DNA from 2 places in the Paenibacillus sp. FSL F4-0236 genome. Region 2 is predicted to be linked to the other one. Evidence: a T-box and tRNA genes for the amino acid it is inferred to sense, from the RefSeq annotation. Region 2 holds a T-box; the other holds one or more tRNA genes.

Region 1 (2,453 bases), 150 kb from region 2:
GTGTTCTATATATTGTAAATGCAGCACATGAGGTTAATACCTATATTCCACCACACCAGCATGAATGTTATGAACTAGTCTATTATTTAAACGGCTTAGGAACTACCAATGTAGGTTCGCGAAGTTATCATTTTCGTTCTTCTTCATTCGCGCTGATACCACCCAATCATAAACATGATGAGAATCATCGCGAGGATGCTACTATACTATTTGTAGGCTTCCATTCAAATCACCCAAATATGGAGAATTTGCAAGGCGTATATGAAGATGATAAAGACCATACTGTTCTACAAATCTTGCTTCGAATGAAAGCAGAGTTTACGCGCAAACAAGATGGATTCTCTGAACTATTGAACCTGCAAATGAGCGAAATCACTGTTCATCTGATACGGCTTCTTAGTGCCTCTGGGTTTCAATCACCAACGGAAGACAGAGTCCAATATGTTCTAAACTATATGAATGAGCATTACCGCCATAAGCTATCGGTCGCAACACTTTCTGAGATGTCTGGATACAGCTATGATCGTTTCCGCCATTTATTTAAAGAACGATTCGGTTCTTCACCTCTGCGCTATCTACTATTGAAACGTCTGGATTATGCAAAGTCTCTCTTGCAACATACCCAAATGCATATCTCTGAAGTATCAGCTGCTGCTGGGTTTGTGAATGACGCCCAATTCTGCAATATGTTTAAACGTGAAATTGGTCTCACCCCACGAGCATTCCGACTAAGCAGTCAATAAAACAAAACTCCACACAAAAAGGCCGTTGATTAGAGACGCCTCTAATTCAACGGCTTAAGAATAAAAGCTCAAAGACAAAGAAAAAAGGTTTGTAAAGTTGCTTATACAAGCGACTTTACAAACCTTTTTGATATACCGGCGAGAGGACTCGAACCTCCACGGTTTCCCTCTCGATTTTGAGTCGAGCGCGTCTGCCATTCCGCCACGCCGGCACATATTAAATTAATGGAGGCGCCACCCAGATTTGAACTGGGGATAAAGCTTTTGCAGAGCTTTGCCTTACCACTTGGCTATGGCGCCATATGAAAACTTTGGAGCGGACGACGGGAATCGAACCCGCGACCCTCGCCTTGGCAAGGCGATGCTCTACCGCTGAGCCACGTCCGCATAAAATGGCTGGGGATATAGGATTTGAACCTATGCGTGACGGAGTCAAAGTCCGTTGCCTTACCGCTTGGCTAATCCCCAATAACATTTTAAAATAAAAGGGGCGACTGATGGGTCTCGAACCCACGAATGCCGGAACCACAATCCGGTGCGTTAACCACTTCGCCACAATCGCCATATTAAACTAATATTGTTGCTGTTCTTCTTAAAGTAAATGGGGCGACCGATGGGACTTGAACCCACGAATGCCGGATCCACAAACCGGTGCGTTAACCCCTTCGCCACGACCGCCATATTAAACTTTAGAGAAAGACTTTAGATAAAGATTGGCAGGGGCAGCAGGAATTGAACCCACACCAACGGTTTTGGAGACCGTTGTTCTACCTTTAAACTATGCCCCTAAAAAAATGGTGGGGGATGATGGATTCGAACCACCGAACACGTACGTGAGCAGATTTACAGTCTGATGCGTTTGGCCACTTCGCTAATCCCCCAAAGATGGTGCCGGCGAGAGGACTTGAACCCCCAACCTACTGATTACAAGTCAGTTGCTCTACCAATTGAGCTACACCGGCATATTAAGTTGTATACTATATGGTGGCTCGAGACGGATTCGAACCGCCGACACGAGGATTTTCAGTCCTCTGCTCTACCGACTGAGCTATCGAGCCAAGGTAAAAATGGCGGAACCGACGAGATTCGAACTCGCGATCTCCTGCGTGACAGGCAGGCATGTTAGGCCAACTACACCACGGTTCCAAAAGATATAATTTCTTAATGAAAATTGGTTGCGGGGGCAGGATTTGAACCTGCGGCCTTCGGGTTATGAGCCCGACGAGCTACCGGGCTGCTCCACCCCGCGTCGTTCTTAAATGAATATGGTGGAGGCTGAGGGGATCGAACCCCCGACCCTCTGCTTGTAAGGCAGATGCTCTCCCAGCTGAGCTAAGCCTCCATAAACAACAATAGTTATTGTACCAAAGTCCACTATGTAAAATCAAGTGAAAATTTGGTGACCCGTATGGGATTCGAACCCATGTTACCTCCGTGAAAGGGAGGTGTCTTAACCCCTTGACCAACGGGCCATACTAAGTAAAATTTGTGGCGGAGAGAGAGGGATTCGAACCCTCGAGACGCTTGTGGCGCCTACACGATTTCCAATCGTGCTCCTTCGGCCAAACTCGGACACCTCTCCATATGGCTCCCCGAACAGGACTCGAACCTGTGACAACTCGATTAACAGTCGAGTGCTCTACCAACTGAGCTATCAGGGAATATTCATACCAGGCTTGATGCCTGAAAACTGAATCCGAATTGAATTTG
Region 2 (19,615 bases):
TCATTGCCACCCCTCCATTCTTTTATGCTCTCAATAGAGCAGCTGTTTATTTTTTAATCATTATTCACCTTAGAGTCAAAGTTACTGAGTACCTGTAGTCGTTCCTTCATTCGCAGGATCATTTGTATTATTACCTGACTGTAGACTCTTCTTCGGAACGCCATCAAGTCCATATTCCCAATCATAAGCATCAAAAATTTTACGTGCGACCGGCGCGGCACTCTGGGAACCAAAGCCTCCTTCTGGAATAACTACGGCTACTGCCAGCTTAGGGTTATTTCGTGGGGCATAAGCAATAAATACACCGTTATCACGAATTTGACCCTTTGCCACTTGTTGAGATGTTCCCGTCTTACGAGCAAAATCATAAGGGAAATCAGAAAAAGCACTAACTTCACTTCGCATACCCTGTTGAATTTCTTTCCAGTAGGATTTATCGAAGGCTGTTACTTCATCTATTACCTCACGACCGAACTCCTTGACTACTTTTCCGTCAGCATCTGTAATCTTGCTAACTAGCTGAGGTTTGATCCGCTGTCCTTCATTAGCAAGTGTAGCTACGTATTGGGCAAGCTGCAACACCGTATAACTACCTTGTTGGCCGAAAGAAGCATATACAAGTGCCGCTTGGGCGCTACCCGCAGCCTCTATATTGGTATAGTTAATCTGTCCTAAGAATTCATTTGGCAGACCACTTCCCGTGGATACACCAAGTCCAAACTCTTTCATATACTTATCCCAGACATCTACGCCTTTGCTTTTGTATTTGTCATACAATCGTTTACCGATCATGTCCACCATGAACGCATTCGACGATTTCTCAATCGCTCTTGCAGGGTCCATAGAACCGTACACATGTCCTCCGGAGTTTCTTACCTTAGTTTCATGACCTGTTTTACCAAAAGTCGCGAAACCTCTATCCGGATAGTAGGTTGAGGTTGTAAAGAGACCTTCATTCAGACCCACGAGTACGCTCAAAGGTTTAATTGTTGAACCTAGTAGCAGTACAGACCTAAGTCCATTACCTGACGTCCCTGAAGAAATCGGATTAATGGTACCGTTCTGGTAGTTATCCATGATACTGTTCCAGACATCTGTGGATAAGGATCCCGATGTCCAAATATTCGTATCGTAGTCCGGCATACTTGCCATACTGACGATATTCCCCGTATCGACTTCCATCGCTACAGCGTAACCAGTTAAAGCATTAGGATGCGTTTTACCCTGTACAGTATTGGAATGCAACCACTTAATCTGATCCATAATCGCCTGCTCTGTCTTCATCTGAATGTTCTTATTAATAGTTGTCCAGACGTCATTGCCTTTGACAGGAGGGACTACACGTTCGACTTTCTCTGCCATGTTCTGTGGATTGACGGAGATTTCCTGATAGCCGTTTTGTCCCCGAAGCTCTCTCTGATACTGCAGCTCCAGGCCGTCAAATCCGACAAATTCGTCGTCCTTGTACGTTAGTCCTGGCTCCGGATTGTTCTTCATAGCATTTAAGATATTCTTATAAATATTAAGGCTGTTTGCTGATTTAAAAGGCTTGATATAACCTATCGTCTGTACGGCAACCGTATCTTTATCGTAATGACGAATGCTTTCCTCGACAATTTCAAGGCCTGGGTATTCTCCCTTATGTTCCATGAAATAGGCCACTTCCTGAGTAGTCAGGTCCGCCTTAATTCGCCGTGCCATAAAGCCAAGTGATTTCCGGAAATATAAATCCAGTGCGTCAATAACATCTGCTTCTGTCATCTTCTCAGCTTTTGGATCACCATATTTATTGAAATCAGCTACCAGCTTGGCTGCCAATGCATCTGACTTGGCTTTAGCTTCTGGAGTTAGGGTAGTTTTACCGGTAATTTTATCTGTTTGCTTAGCGGTATACTCCTTATTGAGCGTAATATACAGCGATTGAACCGGTGTAGAGTACGCTAACTTCTCACCTTCAGCAGCATAAATTACACCTCTCATGGAAGCTAGCGGTACATTTTTGGTATCTCTGCTTGTCTCCACTTCAGTTAAAGTGGGTCCTTCCACGAATTGCAACACAGCCAGGCGTATAATAATTACGCAAAATATAACAAACGTGCTAAAGAAAAACACGTTGAGTCGCAGGCCTATGGAACTTTTACTGTTGGTCTCATCTGGAGGTGAGGCCTGCTTACGGAAAAAACTCACAGTTTATTTCTCTCCTTTTTCTCTAATTATTCTTGAACGGGGCCTGACGCAGGAGTGACATTCTTTTTCGGCACACCATCGAGCCCGTACTCCCAATCATAGGCATCAAAAATTTTACGAGCCACCGGCGCAGCGCTTTTGGAGCCAAAGCCCCCTTCTGGTATAACAACCGCTACGGCTAGCTTCGGATTTTCTCGCGGAGCAAAGGCAATAAATACCCCATTATCACGGTTTATATTTTTTCTGTCTGTTTTTTCAGAGGTACCTGTCTTACGTGCAAAATCATAAGGAAAATCATCAAAAGCACTAACTTCACTGCTCATCCCCTGTTTGATCTCTTTCCAGTAGGATTTGTCAAACGTTACCGTATTAAGCACTTCTCTTTGAAATTCCTTAACCGCCTTACCTTGCGCATCCGTGATCTTGCTAACGAGTTGAGGCTTAATACGCACTCCTTCATTTGCAAGAGTAGAAGCATACTGGGCAAGCTGCAATGTAGTATAACTGCCCTGTTGGCCAAAAGAAGCATAGATAAGTGCGGCCTGCGAGCTGCCTGCGGCCTTAAGATCAGTATAGTTAATCTGGCCCGCTGATTCACCTGGGAGACCACTTTTCGTAGATACACCCAGCCCGAACTCTTTCATATATCTGTCCCATACCTCAATGCCTTTATCCCCCGGATATTTCTTGTAAAGCTGCTTACCCACCATATCAATCATAAATACATTAGAGGAATTCATAATCGCCTTGGCCGGATCTAGTGAACCATATACGTGACCCGATGAATTTCTTACGGATGATTTATTATCCTTACCGAAATAAGTAATGCCCACATCTGAATAGGTTGTTGAGGTATTAAAGAAACCTTCCTTTAAACCAATTAACACACTTAATGGTTTGATCGTAGATCCCATAAATACAAGTGAACTAAAATCATGACCTGATCTACCAGATGAATTCGAAGTAATCGTACCGTTTAGATGATTATTCATTATTTTATTCCAAACAGGTGTTGGTAAGGAGTCTTTAGTCCATACATTTGAATCGTAATCCGGCATGCTTGCCATGGCGACAATATTTCCAGTCTCCACTTCCATTGCTACGGCGTATCCGGTTAAAGCATCTGGATGCGTCTCACCTTGAACAGCATTGGTATGCAGCCATTTAATCTGATCCAATATGGCCTGTTCTGTCTTCATCTGAATCTTCTTATTAATGGTCATCCAAATATTATTACCTTTTACAGGAGCAACGTTCTGTTCAACCTTCTCAGCCATATTCTGAGGAGTCACCGAAATGACCTGATAACCATTTTCTCCTCGTAGCTCTCGTTGATACTGCATTTCCAGACCATCAAACCCCACATATTCTTCTGCTTTATACATAAGTCCAGGGGGAGAATCTTTTTTCATTTCACTACGGACATTCTTATACATCGCTATATCTTCAGTCGATTTAAACGGCTTTCCAAAGCCGACTGTCTGCACCGCTACCGTATCTTTATCGTAGTGACGAACACTCTCCTCCACGATCGTTAGCCCCGGATAATTGTCTTTATGCTCCATGAAATAGGCTATTTCCTCTGGAATTAATCCAGTCTTGATCCGTCGCGGCACATAACCTAAATACTTTTTGAAATCTAAATCTAATGAATCCAAGATATCTTGCTGCGTCAGCTTCGGCGCATTCGGATCTCCATATTTAGCAAAATCAGCTGCAAGCCTTGCTGCAAGCATATCGGAGTTGTACTTCGCCTTCTCCGTAAGTGAGGTCTCACCCGTTACTTTATCTGTCGTTCTAGCTGTATAATCTTTAGTTAATGTAAGGTAAAGCGACTCCGTAGGTGTTGAATAGGCAATCTGCTCTCCTTCGGCAGCAAAAATAATCCCACGCATCGCTGCGAGCGGAACAATTTTCGTTTCCCGGCTCGTTTCTTCTTCACTCAACAGAGCTCCCTCAGTAAACTGTAAACCTGCAAGACGTACGATAATAATACAAAAAATAAAAAAAGTGCCAAAGAAAAAAATATTCAGTCTCAAGCCTACAGAATTTCTTGAAGATATCCCGTCCTTAGGCGGGAGCTGCTTACCAAACAAACTCACCAGCTTTCTCCCCTTCTACAAGCATAAACGCCTTGACCGTCCTTATAAGGAAGGTAAGTGTTTAAGCGAGAAATATAAGACATAAAGTATAGTGCTTATACTTTCTTATATTTTAAAAAAATGTCTGACAACCCTTTGCCTGAGACATTACTCTTATGATGAAGGTGAGTTCTTAGCTGCTTATTGTGAGCATGCCCTCGCATTTAAGTTAGAACTGACGTTACTTGAGTTTATTGTACCACACCCCAGGAGTTCAGCGCCCTCACTCAGAGGGCGTTCTCCCTAATATGCGTTTCATCAAAATCCTTCGGATTGAACCAATCTCCACTGCTAGCCCAAGTCGGATCCAGCGGAATCCAAGCTTGCCGATCACTTATATATACTTCATTCCAAGCATGTGCACCATAACCGCCACGCCCATCATAACCCTGACCTGTTACAACCCGTACCTGCAAGCCCTGTGAACGAGCCATCACAGCGTACAGTCGGGCATAGTCTATACACACCCCTTGCCGAGTGTCGAATGTATCCTGTGGTGTCTGTTCATGCCAGACCCTGTTTTGCAAATAATTGTCAGCTTTAGCATAATCGTAAGTCACGCGTGTACCTACCCAATCATAGAGAAGTCTCGCTTTTTTCTCTTCATCTTGCGCTTGTCCAACAATGTCTTCTGCTGCTCCTATAATATCCTGAGGAATTTCATGATCGATAACCTCATATTTTCTGCGAAGGATATCATTCATCTCTGCTGCAACGGTCTTTGTCAGAATAGGAAGTTTCTTCTGCACAGTCTCACCAACAATAGGTTCAAATACAGCAGCAGCGCTCTGACTATAGATTGGAGAGGACTCCACATAACGACTAAATCCACTCTCCGGATTTAATCCAACACAGATGAAAAGAGCGAGAACAATTACCAGACTACGCATTAAGCCGATAATTAATCCAACCATTGCTCCTCCCATACGGCTTACCTGCGTAATCTTTCTGTCTTTAAACTTCTTAGTACGCCGCAATTGTGGAAAAGGAAGCAACATGGATAACAGTCCTAAGAGCATACGAATTAACAGATAAGAAATCAGGAGTAACAATAGAAATCGAACTAGCGGTGATTCTGATAACACAGACACCGCCGTATAATAAATTTGCTGCCACTGTGTAAGCTTCGTATCAGGAAGACTAATACCCGATGCCCAAGTCTCTACATAGGGATTGAGGTAGGCCGCAGCTGGGATAGCTAATACCAAAGATGCTATAGTAAATAATCCTGTTCCCAGCAGCCCAAATAATCTTCCGGTAGCGCTTGAGAAACCTCTGCTCCAGCCTTGCAATAGAGAGAAGACTACAACCAGCAGGAGGGCGATGGAGATGATATTAGCATCACTCACACTAGTCATCCATCCGTTTATCATATCCGCTCTCTCCTTTCAGTCGCGTGCTTGCTCGCTTGTTATATTTTTGAGTCCAAGCCTGTTATTGATGTTTTCGGGCTTCCTCGATAAATGTTTTTGTCGTATCTGTAACACTCCACTTTCCAAGACTCACACCACGGAAAGTAACCTCTACTTTATCTTCACCCGCTGCGCCCTTCACTTCAATATTCGGCGTTGTAATCGTAAAGGTCCCGTCTCCATTTGAAGTGTACTTCGCATCCTGCGCTTCTTTAAGCATAACCTCTTGCGCTTCCTTCTTCAGCGTGCTTACCGTTCCATCTGCCACCTTATTCACAGCGTTACCAATTTGGTCCATTGTAACACCACTATAGATGAACAAACCTACAACGATCACGATGACAATCGCCCATTTCAGAACGGTTTTAACCAAATTAACAACCGCAAACAGCAGGACAAGCGCAATTACAATAACTAGCCAATTTTCCCTTATAAACTGTGACCATACCTCTGGATCCATCAATCTCACAACACCCCTATCGCCTAGTTTCGTCCCAAGGATTCTCTCTTCCCATAGACATAACGCCAATATTAATTATTATACATGAATACCCATCATAATTCATGGTTCCACCCTCCGTAAAAGGTATACCTACCAGCGGAATTAAAAAAGCGGTATAAGCCCTCTCTGTCCCACGTAAAGTACAAGTAGTGCTTAAGAATTGGTTCTTCATTATTACGCCGTCCTGCATTCACTTGTGCTGTAGGTGGCTCTCGGAGGTGTTTCCCTGTGAAAACTGCGCTGTGGCTATACTTATTTCTCTTTTTGGCGTTCTTCGATTTACATGCTCAGTATCCCGTCCTTACGCCCTTTGCCATCTCTCTTGGTGCGGGACCCACCTTTATTGGCTGGATGATGGGCATGTACTCGTTGACCCACCTTCCCGGCAATCTGCTTGCAGGCGTACTCGTCGATCGTAATGGCTCCCGCCGCTACATCGTCTTCAGCCTTGTCGCAGCGGGAGCTATCCTACTGCTGCAAGCTCATGTACAGCTTCCATGGCATCTGCTAATGCTAAGAGCAGCAAGTGGATTCGTGCTCGCTTTCCTCTCTCCAGCCTGTATGACGTTACTCGCTTCTTTGTCATCCGATGCCACAGAGCAGGGTAAATATATGTCCGGACATGGTATCGTTCATACGTTAGCTTCAGTTGTATCGCCTGCTGCGGGAGCTTTTATCGTAGCAAAAGCCGGCTACTCTGGCACCTTCACCACACTTGGATGGCTCCTTATCGCAACAGGAATCATGGCTTTTTTTAGTGTACCTGCGCCTTCGAGACATATATTAAAGCCGCTAAGCTCAGCGCCATCAGCATTAAAAGTTCCAGATAAACCTTCTATACCAACGAAAGATGATGAACTGGTATCCAAACGGTATTACCTTTTACCTTTTTTCGTTTCCTGTTCACAAGGCGTTCTCTTTTTCGAGCTCCCACTATCTCAAACAGGGAGCAACAGTATTCTTTCCACTGGTATACTACTGTCACTCCTCAGTTTAGGTGCTTTGGTAACGCTCAGCATGCTCTTCCTGAACCGTCTTTCTCCGGGGGGAAGAATAGCAGCGGCATTACTGGGAATGGCCATCAGCTTCTTTGCACTCGCTTCATTTCACAGGATTCCGACTGCTGCGATTCTTTTTATGCTCGGCGCAGCCAAAGGAGTGTTGTTTCCTGCAATGGCATCACTCTTTATTAGTCTCGGTGGCCCTGGGCGAATGGGTCGGACTTTCTCCATGCAGTCGATAGCCATGTCACTTGGTGCATTCGCTGGGCCCGTGGCTGCTGGACAGCTAAGGTCCTTCGTTTCTCCTTACTTCATAGCCTTTCTACTATTAATGGTAGCATTGCTTCTTCTTCCACCTAAAAACACTGGTAAACTATCGAACCTCACTTCCAAATGGAATGGGCGAGCCGCATGATTCTTTGCTTTTACGACATTTCCCGGGGAATGAAGACTTTCTTGCAGAAACAGTTGTTAAAAATGACGATCCTTCGGTAAACTATAATGAGCCTGAAGCTTGGACCCATTCCCGGAGGTGATTGTCAGCTAATGTCCATAACGATTATTGTCGAAGGTAAGAACGATCGCAGCAGATTACGGCGCGTGCTGGTACCGGAAGTAGAAATCCTATGTACCTTTGGTACATTAAATACACTAAAATTAGAATCCCTCCGGCAACAAGTAGGAGATGGAGAAGTATACCTTTATTTGGATAACGATAGCTCTGGCAAAAAAATACGCAGTGTGCTCCGGGATGCCTTCCCTGATGCCGATCATATTTATACTCGTCGCGGATATGCTGGTGTGGAGGGTACGCCTGATGAATACAACATCACTCAGCTCGAAAAAGCCGGATTAGAAGATTTCATCATCTACCCTGAACCACTTCCATTTTAGCTGAAACAAGTATAAGGATAATGTATAGCATGAAACTTATACTATCGTATATTTAAAAAAACGCCTTTTTCGTTATCCGCTCAATAAAGAGGGATTCGAAAAAGGCGTTTTTAATGTTTGATATTTTATTCCCGAGCCAATTTCGTCAGCTGATCGGCAAGAAATTCAGGAGTTACGTTCTCCGTATCTCCTGCGTCATACAATGCACGAAGTTGATTGTCTCGGTCAACTAACGCTATACGGTTGGCATGTACGAAATTTTCTTTGGAATTCCCTGCGATTAGTACTTTAAAAGAATCCGTCGCTAACTTACGAACTTCTTCCTGATCCCCCCGCAAGAAATACCATCCATCATAATTCGCCTGAAACCGGTCTGCAAAAGCCTTAATAGCTTCCCGAGTATCATTCTTCGGATCAAAAGAGATAGAGACAAAACCCGTATCTTTACCAAAACTGCCATCCTCGACCAGAATCTTCTGTGTCTGAGATAACAAAAACGTAGTTATAGGACATACATCCGGACACTGTGTAAAAAAGAAGTATACCAGCCGTGCTTTACCTTGTGTATCAGCCAGAGTAACCTGGTCTCCATTCACATTTTCAAGAGAAAAGTCCTGCACTTCTCCGATTACTGGCAATTTTTCTTTTCCTAAATTCAAAGAGTTAATTGCCAGATAACCAGCCATAATCAAAGCAAGTATTAGCAGAAGCCAAGTCCATTTATAACGCTTAAAGGTTTGCACGGACACGTATACCCTCCCTCTTCTTAACCGTGAATCGTATTCAATACAAGTACGATCAAACTAACTGTCAGGTAGTTAATGGAGAAGAGGAAATTCTTCTTCGCCCAGACTTCATCATCTTTAGCCTTAAAGCCCATCAAGGTCAATACTAACCAAGCCAAGGACAACGCTGATGAAATGATTAGAAAAAATATGCCTGCGTAATCATAGGCGTACATTAACACTGGAATAGGCAGCAAAAGGGCTACATAAGGAATCATCTGAAACTTCGTACGTCGCGTTCCTTTAACTACAGGTAGTAATGGAAATCCTGCCGCTCTATATTCTTCTTTACGTCTAATGCCCAACGCCCAGAAGTGAGGGGGTTGCCATAGAAACAACATGGCAAAGATCAGCCAAGCGCCTAGATCAACCGTTCCTGAAACCGCAACATAACCAATTACCGGGGGCATTGCTCCAGAAATCGCACCTACTGAGGTGCTCCATGTTGATGTCCGCTTCAACCAAAGCGTGTATACTACTACGTAAACGAACATGCCAACAATTCCAAACAGACCGGCAAGCATTCCTGAAAAAGCAAACAGCACGATCAAACCTGCAATACCAAGCCCAATGGCGTATAATAATACAGTGTTTGGTTTCAGTCGTCCTGTAGGAAGCCCCCGTTCACGGGTTCTTTCCATTTTCATGTCCAGATCCCGGTCGAAATAGTTATTAAAAACGCAGGCTGAAGCCATAACCAGCATTGTACCGAGCAGAGTCAGAACTAATCTGCCGTAATGAACATCCCAACCCGAGGCCAGCCAATATCCCGCAAAGGCCGCAATAAGGTTAGATCGGATAATACCGGGTTTTGTTACTGCAATGAAATCACGCCAGCTAGCACCTTCCGGTGGAGATTTTGCAGACATGGCTGCAGAGTCGGAAGAAGCTTGAAATGTTATATGATTGTCCACACCTAATGATCCTCCTTCTAAACGAACATGTAACGTTCTAACCGAAGTTTTTTAACTTCGCTGTTAACTTTATCATAACAAACCCGTGAAGACTTTGACAGTCATGGAACAGTAAGTTCATGAATTCGACAATTACGTGACAATATTTATTTTGTATTTATTTCAATCCCCTTAATAACCAGAGCTGTATTTGGGTAATTATTAAATAGAGAACTTCCGAACAACAAAGGAGAACTGACCAATGGATACTGCTACACATTTAGTTATGGGCCTAGGCTTAGCTGGGCTTTCCTTCGTTGATCCCATCGTTGCTTCTGATCCGAAACTGGCGGGAGCTGTTATGCTTGCAACAGTGCTCGCCTCTCAGGCTCCTGATGCCGATACTGCGCTACGACTGAAGGACAATGCAATGTATATTCGAAATCACCGAGGAATCACACATTCCCTACCCTTTCTAATTCTGTGGCCCGCCCTGATTTCCTTCGTGTTAGGGCCCTTATTTGGTTTTACTGATTTACAAGCTCTAAGCCATATTGCGCTCTGGAGCTTCATTGGTGTAGGTGTTCACGTATTTTCTGATCTATTTAATACCTATGGCACTCAGGCTGCACGTCCATTCACGGAGAAATGGATTGCATGGAACATCATCCACATTTTTGATCCATTTATATTTGGTAGCCATATCGCAGCCATCCTTCTCTGGATCACCGGGATCATTCCACCGCAACCTTTATTTATTACGCTGTATGCCTGTACTATTCTTTATTATATTTGGAGAACCGTCGTTCACGCACGTCTCACGCGTAATATTAAGCTTAAGGATTTACATCATAGTGCCGGCGAACGTTATATTGTAATCCCTACAATTTCACTAAAGCGCTGGAACGTAGTAAAAGTAAAAAAAGATGGTAGTTATGATGTTGGGCAGTTAGTCAATAATCGACTGGAATGGTTCAAACATGCTGTATGCTCGAATCATCCCGCTGTGGAGATATCCAAGTCGCACCCTGATATTCAGTCCTTCCTATACTTCACCTCTTATGCAGTAGCCGAAGTCGAGGAACTTTCTTCAGGATATATGGTTCGCTGGGGGGACGTACGTTATTTACATCGCAAACAATACCCATTTGTGGCTGTATTAGTGATGGACAATCAATATCGACCTTTAAATACTTATGTTGGTTGGCTTAGCAGCGAGAAGCTCGACAAACGATTTTCCATTGACCCTGGTTCTTTACGATGAAACTGTAGACTTACGCAGAGATCTATTCTATAATCACAAAAAATCCCGGAGTATTATTATCATACTCCGGGATTCATTTTAGCAGACATAGAAAGGAAGGCTCTCTTAATGGGTAAAGGACTTTCACTTTGGTTCGCTTGTTCTTCTATTCTTATTCTTACTGCCGCTTCAATCGCGATCAGTTATAGTTTTTGGTTGGCACTTCTGCTCGGATTTCTCTGTGTTATGAATATTGGCTGGGGATTTATCCTCAAGGCCAAGATCAGACGCAAACAGGAAAGCCTAAGCGCTGATTAGATTAACGAGCTGGCAGAAATCCCATTCGCTCTTTAACTCCATTCAGCGTCTCTGTTGCAACAATGCGCGCACGATCAGCACCTTCTGCAAGAATATCTGTGATCGCACCCGAGCTACGAATTTCATTGTATCTTTGTTGTAAAGGCTCAAGCGTAGCTACAACCACTTCAGCAAGATCTTTCTTAAAGCCGCCATACATTTGCCCTTCATAACGATCGGCAATTTGCCCCAGTGTCATTCCAGAACATTCGGAATAAATACTCATCAAATTACTGATCTCTGGCTTATTAGCTGGATCAAAAATTACTTCACGTCCTGAATCAGTCGTTGCACGGCTGATTTTTTTACGGATTACGTCCGGTGAATCTAACAGAGCAATGTAGCTGCCTGCGTTAGGACTGCTCTTGCTCATTTTTTTGGTGCCATCATCCAGAGACATAATACGCGCACCCACCTCTGGAATGTACGGCTCCGGAATGGTAAAGAATTCGCCAAAACGATTATTGAAGCGACCAGCTAAATCACGAGTCAGCTCCAAATGTTGTTTCTGGTCTTCTCCAACTGGCACAAGATCTGCATTATAAACAAGAATATCTGCTGCCATCAAGGAAGGATAGACGAATAAACCAGCGCCAACAGAATCTTTACCTGATGATTTATCTTTAAACTGGGTCATACGCTCCAGCTCGCCCATTGCTGTAAGTGTCGTCATGATCCAGCCCAGTTCAGCGTGTTGTGGCACATGCGACTGCATATAGACATTAGAACGTGCAGGATCAATTCCTGCTGCAATAAAGAGGGCCGCTACGGACTCTGACTGCTCACGCAGTGCCGCAGGATCTTGTGCTACAGTGATTGCATGCATATCGACAACCATAAAGAAACATTGATGATCATCTTGCAGCTTCACAAAATTTTTCAGTGCTCCAATGTAGTTCCCCAGTGTAAGTGAACCGCTTGGCTGAATGCCTGACATTACTTTTTTCATAATATAGACCTCCGTTTGATGTCATTTCTAAGTTTCCGAGAACGCAAAAAAAGCCTCATCCGCAAGGGACGTGAGACCGTGGTGCCACCCTTATTCGCTGCTTAATCTTGTTTAGACAAGAAAAAAACAGCCTTAGTCTTCCGTTAACGGGGAAGATCCGGCCGGTCTACTAGGGCATCTAGCTCCCGTTCAAGCTCGGCGCTCAGGGGTCCATTCATCAGGTTTGTCCTACCGGTTCGCATCAACCACCGGCTTTCTGAAGGTGCAATGCCTGCCTACTTGTCCCCGTCATCACATTATCATCATGAATTAATGCCTTCATCATAGAACCATAAAGAGAAGTTGTCAAATCACTTAACCACTACCGTATAAATCTGTTATGATAAGGTTATCCATGTTCTATTCGATTACAGTTACGATAAAGGAGCATATCTCATGAAACAGGTGACCAAAGGGCAGTGGGGCGGTTATGATACTTATATTTTGCACAGCCGTGAACTGGAAGTCACGCTTTTGCCGCGACTAGGAAATAACGTGATTTCATTGTTTGATGTCAAGAAACAACGGGAAATTCTACGGCGGCCTGATGAAAGCGATCAAGCTTTCTTTATGCAAAAACCTTACCATTTTGGTATGCCGCTATTAATTCCACCCGGAAGAATTCGTAAGGGCCAATTTCAATTCGAGGGTACAAGTTATCAATTTGACCAGAATACCGCTAATGACAATCATATTCATGGTCTACACAGAACTCAGGCCTGGTGTGTCAGCGATATTGAAGAAGATGAGGATGGTTGCGCGGTCACTACTGAATTCCGAACGGAAGATGATCCACACTGGATGGAGCAATTCCCTATCCCACTTAAATTCGAAATGACGTTTAGGCTTCAGGAAGCCCGATTTACCCAAACTTTAAAGGTTACAAATCTTGGAGATCATCGAATTCCTTTTGGGATCGGTTATCACACCTGGTTTATGATTGATGGAGAACCTGAGCGCTGGAATCTTAAGCTCCCAGTAAATAGTATTTATGAACTGAACGATGAATTGCTCCCTAGCGGCAATCTGATTCCTCTTGGTGATCTGGAAGCATTGAACACCGGAATGAACATGCAGGGAACTAATTTTGATACTGCTCTACGTATTGGAGAAAAACAGCCTGTAGAAGCCTTATTATTACGCGATGATGGTTATGGCCTTCGTTATACTGCTGACGAGAATCTATTCCGTCACTGGGTGCTATATACCAAAGGACCGGCTGATCAATTTCTGTGTATTGAGCCCTATACATGGCTCGCGAATGCACCGAATGTATCCGAGGATGCTTCCTTCACAGGTCTTTTAACGGTAGAACCCGGTCAGAGTCAGAATCTATCCACCGTGCTGGAAATGATCTATCCTGAGATTTAAAGCAGATATACATTATATCGGTCTTGCCTTGCGATTACGTAAGGGAAGACCGATTTTTTTGTGTAATCCCTAGTAATAAAGGATTTCTATCCTCACTTTTATTTCACTAATAATTACCATCCTTAAAACCTTTCGAAGTGATGCATGAATTAACCTCTTAGCGCTCATACTATCTTCACAACGGGCGAAGGAGGTGACACACATGGGTCAAGCAGGTCAAGGTCGTAGCAGCCGTTCCAATAACCTGGTCGTTCCTCAAGCAACTGCGGCATTGCAACAGTTGAAATATGAAGCAGCACAGGAGCTTGGAGTAACGATCCCAGCTGACGGTTATTACGGGAACTACACTTCTCGCGAAACTGGTTCTCTGGGCGGTTACATCACTAAACGTCTAGTACAACTGGCAGAACAACAACTGTCTGGTCGTCAGTAACAACGTTATCTTAAGTGTTTTATCCGGCTAGGGCATATTAAGCATAAAGCCTAAAGCCGAGTAGCTTTTGAGCCCTCTCACACTTCTTTCTGAAGCTGTGGGAGGGTTTTTGATTTTCACAATTATTGAAATTTTATGTAAACAACGCTTAACCAAAAAACTGTTCGGAACTTTCAGCAAAGGTATTACGAGGCGATCGAATCATTAGATTCGCCATATTATAATTGGACTCCAATGTAGCATCTACAATCACCATTCCCTGTCTAATGGCGAATTCATAAGAAATCTCACCATGCGTCCAACGCCGCTTGTATTTCAGGCTTTCCAGTGCCATTAGTCGAAAAGAAGACTGTTGTCCATCTGTCATCCCTTCTTTTGCATCAGTGAATCCCCCGCTTCGCCCAGAAAGAGGATTATGTCGTATCCCGAATTTTCCGATCATGTTATTTCGTATTTGCACAAAAACCGTACCAGAAGTTAATCCCGATAATTCTTCCTGCAGCTCCTTAAACACCATATCCATCTGTCTCGCTAATGATAGTTGTTCCGTCTTAAGCATTACTTCTCCTCCTAAAAGTTTTGTGAGCATAGCTTGATTTGAGTGCACTTCGCAGAACTGACTTCGTAAGCGCTTGCTTATTTTTGTGAGTTTAGCCAAGTGGTAATCTAGCGTGCCTTATATAAGGCTTAAGACTCATTATAGGTTACTAACAAATGGCAAACAACATTATTCGGCAAAATTGGGTTATTATCCCTATATATGCGCGAAATCCATAGATTAATCGCATATTTCTTTTTATAAATCGTGATTTTTCGACATTTTATCATTAAAAAAAGCCCCTGTATCAGGGGCTTTTGCGTGTTCATGCTGAAAAATCGTTGTTTTTTCTACCGCTAAATTTGTCTTAGTTTAGACTTTTTCAAACTAATTGCTCCGTCATCTCCAAGAACTCATTAATGTCAGCTACAATCAGATCTGTAGCGCCTTGCCAGAAGTCCGGCTTCGTAAGATCCACACCCAGATGCTTAAGTACCAAATCCTCTAAAGTCATCACACCAGTATCTTGCAACAAGCTATCGTATTTGTCTGCAAAGGACGCTCCTTCTTGCAGAGCCAGTCGATACAAGCCTGTGCTGAACATGTAGCCAACGGTGTAAGGGAAGTTATAGAACGGCACATCTGTGATATAAAAATGCAGTTTAGAAGCCCAGAAATGAGGATGGTATTCCGAAAGCACCCCACAGAAGGCTTCCTTCTGTGCTTCCACCATCAATTCAGACAGCTCCTCAGCATTTACAAGGCCTTCCTTACGTTTCTCATAAAAACGAGTCTCGAATAAGAACCGAGCGTGAATGTTCATAAAGAAAGCTACGCTGTTTTGAATTTTCGTTTCAAGCAACGCCAGTTTCTCTTCAGCGTTGCCAGCGGCTTTAACCTGAGCGTCAGATACAATGACCTCTGCGAAGGTTGAAGCAGTCTCTGCAACGTTCATAGCGTAGTTCTGATTAAATACAGGTTGATCATCCAGCAAGTAAGAATGATAAGCATGTCCCAGCTCATGTGCCAAGGTTGAAACATTGGAAGTTGTACCGCTATAAGTCATGAAAATCCGCGATTCCTTACTCTCAGGGAAGGATGTACAGAAACCTCCAGGACGTTTTCCCGGACGATCCTCAACCTCAATCCAGTTATTATCAAAAGCACGCTCTGCAAACTCTGCCATCTTCGGACTAAATTTGCGGAACTGGGTAACGATATCTTTAGCGGCCTGATCATATGGGATTTTACCTGAAGATTTACCCACTGGCGCTTCGACATCTACCCAGGAAAGAGCATCCAGTCCAAGCAGCTTAGCTTTACGCTGAAGATAGGTCACGAGTGCAGGCTTGCTATTCGTAATCACGTCCCACATCGCATTCAAAGTATCTTGTGACATACGATTGATGCTTAGCGGATCTTTCAGAATATCTTCCCAACCTCTTCCTTTATAGAGCTTCAGACGGAAGCCTGCTAAGTGATTCAAGGTATCCGCACAGTTATCTGCTGCTTCGGTCCATGCTTCTTCCCATTTATGGAACATGGATTGACGTACTTTCGGATCTGGATCATCCAGCTTGTTAAAAGCCTGACCTGCAGAGAGCAGCTTTGTTCCTTCTTCATCCTCAAATGGGATTTTAATCGAGCTTACAATCGTATCATAGTGCCCGCTCCATCCATGATATCCGTCAACTGCTAGTTCAAGCGCTAAGCTTTCCAACTCTGGACTCATCTTCTCACGGGCCAAGTCACGGCTCTCGCTCAGCACGAACGTTAATGGAGCAATTTCGGGACGTGACATCCACTCTGCCCATACCTTGTCCGTAGTCTGACGAAGCACGTTACTGAATTGTGAGCTAATGCCTTCGAATCCGGCACGCATACTTGTCACTCGAGCCGCCAGTCTTACCGCACCTTTGTCCATTTGATTCTGAGCGCCCAGACAGTCTGCGAAGGAAGAGACCTCCACAAGTCTTCCTGAACAGCTCTGAAGCAGTTCTACAACCTCGTCCAGCGCCTTTGTAGACTCAACATCCGTTGGAGCTACAGCATTCTTCACCAGACCCTGTAAGGCTGTAATATCTTGTTCAAGATTCTTTAAAAAGCTTTCTAACTCAGTAGAGGACGATCCTCCAGGAAATATGGAATCAAGTTCCCAAGTCAGTGATAATGGTTGTTTCATGTTTTCTCACCATTCCTTTGCTCTCATTTCGTTTTCTTTGTAATTGAATTAACACCGTGGTAAAGTGAATAACGATACCGGAACATTCATAGCCGATAAACTTTAGGAGGGCATCCATATGAAGCCACTACAAATTTCACCGGAAACAGCCATAACGTTATCAAAGCAACTAGGCGTTCCACTGGAACACTTGATGCATATGCCCCAACATATTTTGCTACAAAAAATAGCTGAGCTATCCAAAAAGCAGAATTCACCGCAAGCTGAGGATGGAAATGAAGAGTCTCCTTCTGGGAAGGATTCACAATGATTCCTTTTAGTCATACCTGGCCTTATGACATTATTTTAGGCGATATGTATGTGCAGTATTGCCCTTTCTGCAACTCGGAGAATGTTCTTCTCCCTATGAAGCCAAAAGAATTGCAAATCGTTCGTGACGGCAAGAAAAAACTACTTGTCTTCCCATGTTGCAGCGCCAGTCCCACAGTTGTAGATAACGACGGAGATTACCTCCTATTCGATCGGGCAGTCCGATAAATAGAAGGTCATCTAAATCCCAATCTTACCATTTTTATAAAGCGCAGACGAGAGCATTACTCTCTTCTGCGCTTTTTGTTGTTCGTGAAGCTTTAAGAACCTGAAGGCAATCCATCGGCATCAATATCTACAGCTTCGCCGCGCATTTGCTCTCTTAGCACAACCCACTGCTCCCTGGCAGCTCGAATCATCGCAGCATCCATAATCTTCTGATCATTAATCAGGCGGGAGAACCACATTACAGCCACAGAGAACTCTCCGATGCGCCTGTTAAGTTCGCCGATAAGATACATGAGCCGGGCATCATTGCCAGCTATTCCGTCTTTTTCGTATACCTTCACATATTCAGCTAATGAATAGCGCAAAAAGCGTTGTTCCTGTTCCGTATTCCCTTGATACCGATACAACCAGGCAATGTGATGAAGCAGACTTGCAATAATTCGATCCTTATCGTTAATACTTTGAGCGCATAAAAGCGCCAGTTTATAGGTCTCAAGTGCAGTTTCCCAGCTTCGTTTATCCCCAAAGTCACGGCTCTTCCATCGTTTTCCTACCTGTTCATTAAATGCTTTTCGCTGCAGATCCGTCAGCTTGTCCGCTGAATTTTCTGTAGAGGCAAACCCACAACTCGGGCAGACACGTACAACATAATAATCCGGATTCTCGTTTTTGTAATATGCGCAAAAATCAGCATCGCGGCGGATAGCCTTTTTTAGGCTAGGGCGTACGCGAGAGGTTGAAAATTCATGTTCACAATTGCAACATTTGACCTTAATAGAATATAGGGGTATTAACTCTGGCAAGTACTCTCATTCCTTTCAGGATCAACCTGTCCCTTATTATTCCTGGGGCATGTTAACAAAATGATGTGCGGGACCTGCAAGACGGCTAAGCACGAACGAACGTAGCGGCTCTTCTACGCCGGTCTCCTCAAGCGCCTCTTTCATACACTGCAACCATTCTTCAGCACGTTCTGGAGTAATGGGAATATGCATGTGCCTTGCTCTCATCATGGGATGTCCATGCAGTTCTGAATACAATGGGCCACCGCCAAAAAACTGTGTCAGGAATTGATACTGCTTCTCCAGAACAGGAGAAATGTCTTCAGGAAATAACGGACCCAGCTGCGGATGAAGCTGCACTTTGGCATAGAACACTTCCACCAATCGATGTAGCGCCTCAGCTCCTCCTAGGTTCTCATATATACTCTCATTTGGATTCATTGAGGTTACCAGCTCTCTTCCATATTAATGAAACGTTTCTTACTTTATTATACCAAAAAAAAGCACGGCTCGGATATCCGTCGAAAGTGCCCCTAAACGGCAGAAAAAAGACGCTAAACTATAGTTTAGCGCCTGGAGGTTATTGTCAGTAGGTCCGAAATTCTTCATCACCTGAAGGGACGAGAGAGACCCGGATCACATATACAAAAGCACAAACGAGAACTCCGGCTACAACGCTCATCGCCATCACTCCATCCCATTTATTCTTGTAACAGAGGGTGCATTTCTTATTTACATAATATCATATTTCGAACGAAAAAGCACCGAATTATGTAACCGCTTCCTTTATTTTTTTTGTGCTGTTTGTCCTTCTTTTCGCATACATCTAACCATAGATCAGGAGGCGTTAATTATGACTTTTAAAAAGATTGGCGGCCCACTGCTGGGATTAACATTGGCGGGCTGTATGCTGCTGATGTTGCTTCATCCGGAGGCATCCCTTGGCGCAGCCTTACGAGGCCTGGCCATCTGGTGGGATGTGTTATTCCCCTCCCTATTTCCATTCTTCGTCATATCCGAAATCATGCTAGGCCTAGGGATCGTTCATCTCTTCGGTGCACTGCTCGATCCATTGATGCGCCCTCTTTTTGGTATACCAGGTAGCGGCGGGTTTGTCGCTGCGATGGGATATGTATCAGGATATCCTGTTGGCGCTAAATTAACCGCTAAGCTGCGGGAACAGAATCTGATTAGCAGAGTAGAGGGCGAACGATTAGTCGCTTTCACAACCTCCTCTGACCCAATCTTTCTGTTAGGTGCAGTATCCGTTGGTTTCTTTCGAGACGCATCGTTGGGGCTTATCCTAGCCCTCGCCCACTATGGGAGCGGTTTGATTGTTGGCTTGCTAATGTCGTTCCATGGACGCAAA

The links. The T-box of region 2 lies ahead of trpS (tryptophan--tRNA ligase). A T-box ahead of a tRNA ligase gene usually reads a tRNA of that ligase, here a tRNA-Trp.
Region 1: it has a tRNA-Trp gene. The T-box ahead of trpS (tryptophan--tRNA ligase) is inferred to sense a tRNA for this amino acid. The anticodon was not compared.

The regions. Positions count from the first base shown of each region.
Region 1 is NZ_JBBOBK010000001.1:6-2,458, reverse strand. It holds gene NSQ29_RS00085 (AraC family transcriptional regulator) at 1-743, shown strand, start outside; tRNA gene NSQ29_RS00080 (tRNA-Leu) at 877-955, opposite strand; tRNA gene NSQ29_RS00075 (tRNA-Cys) at 970-1,043, opposite strand; tRNA gene NSQ29_RS00070 (tRNA-Gly) at 1,056-1,130, opposite strand; tRNA gene NSQ29_RS00065 (tRNA-Gln) at 1,137-1,211, opposite strand; tRNA gene NSQ29_RS00060 (tRNA-His) at 1,233-1,305, opposite strand; tRNA gene NSQ29_RS00055 (tRNA-His) at 1,346-1,421, opposite strand; tRNA gene NSQ29_RS00050 (tRNA-Trp) at 1,458-1,531, opposite strand; tRNA gene NSQ29_RS00045 (tRNA-Tyr) at 1,539-1,624, opposite strand; tRNA gene NSQ29_RS00040 (tRNA-Thr) at 1,630-1,705, opposite strand; tRNA gene NSQ29_RS00035 (tRNA-Phe) at 1,726-1,801, opposite strand; tRNA gene NSQ29_RS00030 (tRNA-Asp) at 1,812-1,889, opposite strand; tRNA gene NSQ29_RS00025 (tRNA-Met) at 1,916-1,992, opposite strand; tRNA gene NSQ29_RS00020 (tRNA-Val) at 2,010-2,085, opposite strand; tRNA gene NSQ29_RS00015 (tRNA-Glu) at 2,141-2,215, opposite strand; tRNA gene NSQ29_RS00010 (tRNA-Ser) at 2,233-2,325, opposite strand; tRNA gene NSQ29_RS00005 (tRNA-Asn) at 2,329-2,404, opposite strand.
Region 2 is NZ_JBBOBK010000001.1:136,685-156,299, reverse strand. It holds gene NSQ29_RS00685 (Cof-type HAD-IIB family hydrolase) at 1-4, opposite strand, end outside; gene NSQ29_RS00680 (peptidoglycan D,D-transpeptidase FtsI family protein) at 82-2,187, opposite strand; gene NSQ29_RS00675 (peptidoglycan D,D-transpeptidase FtsI family protein) at 2,214-4,289, opposite strand; gene NSQ29_RS00670 (transglutaminase domain-containing protein) at 4,556-5,701, opposite strand; gene NSQ29_RS00665 (hypothetical protein) at 5,763-6,200, opposite strand; gene NSQ29_RS00660 (MFS transporter) at 6,471-7,658, shown strand; gene NSQ29_RS00655 (DNA primase) at 7,790-8,137, shown strand; gene NSQ29_RS00650 (SCO family protein) at 8,263-8,886, opposite strand; gene cyoE (heme o synthase) at 8,904-9,836, opposite strand; gene NSQ29_RS00640 (metal-dependent hydrolase) at 10,078-11,079, shown strand; gene NSQ29_RS00635 (hypothetical protein) at 11,188-11,376, shown strand; gene trpS (tryptophan--tRNA ligase) at 11,378-12,364, opposite strand; T-box leader at 12,426-12,665, opposite strand; gene NSQ29_RS00625 (aldose 1-epimerase) at 12,800-13,774, shown strand; gene NSQ29_RS00620 (alpha/beta-type small acid-soluble spore protein) at 13,977-14,207, shown strand; gene NSQ29_RS00615 (O-methyltransferase) at 14,356-14,766, opposite strand; gene NSQ29_RS00610 (M3 family oligoendopeptidase) at 15,128-16,927, opposite strand; gene NSQ29_RS00605 (YycC family protein) at 17,046-17,237, shown strand; gene NSQ29_RS00600 (hypothetical protein) at 17,234-17,464, shown strand; gene NSQ29_RS00595 (DUF2225 domain-containing protein) at 17,557-18,267, opposite strand; gene NSQ29_RS00590 (globin domain-containing protein) at 18,304-18,687, opposite strand; gene ylbJ (sporulation integral membrane protein YlbJ) at 19,100-19,615, shown strand, end outside.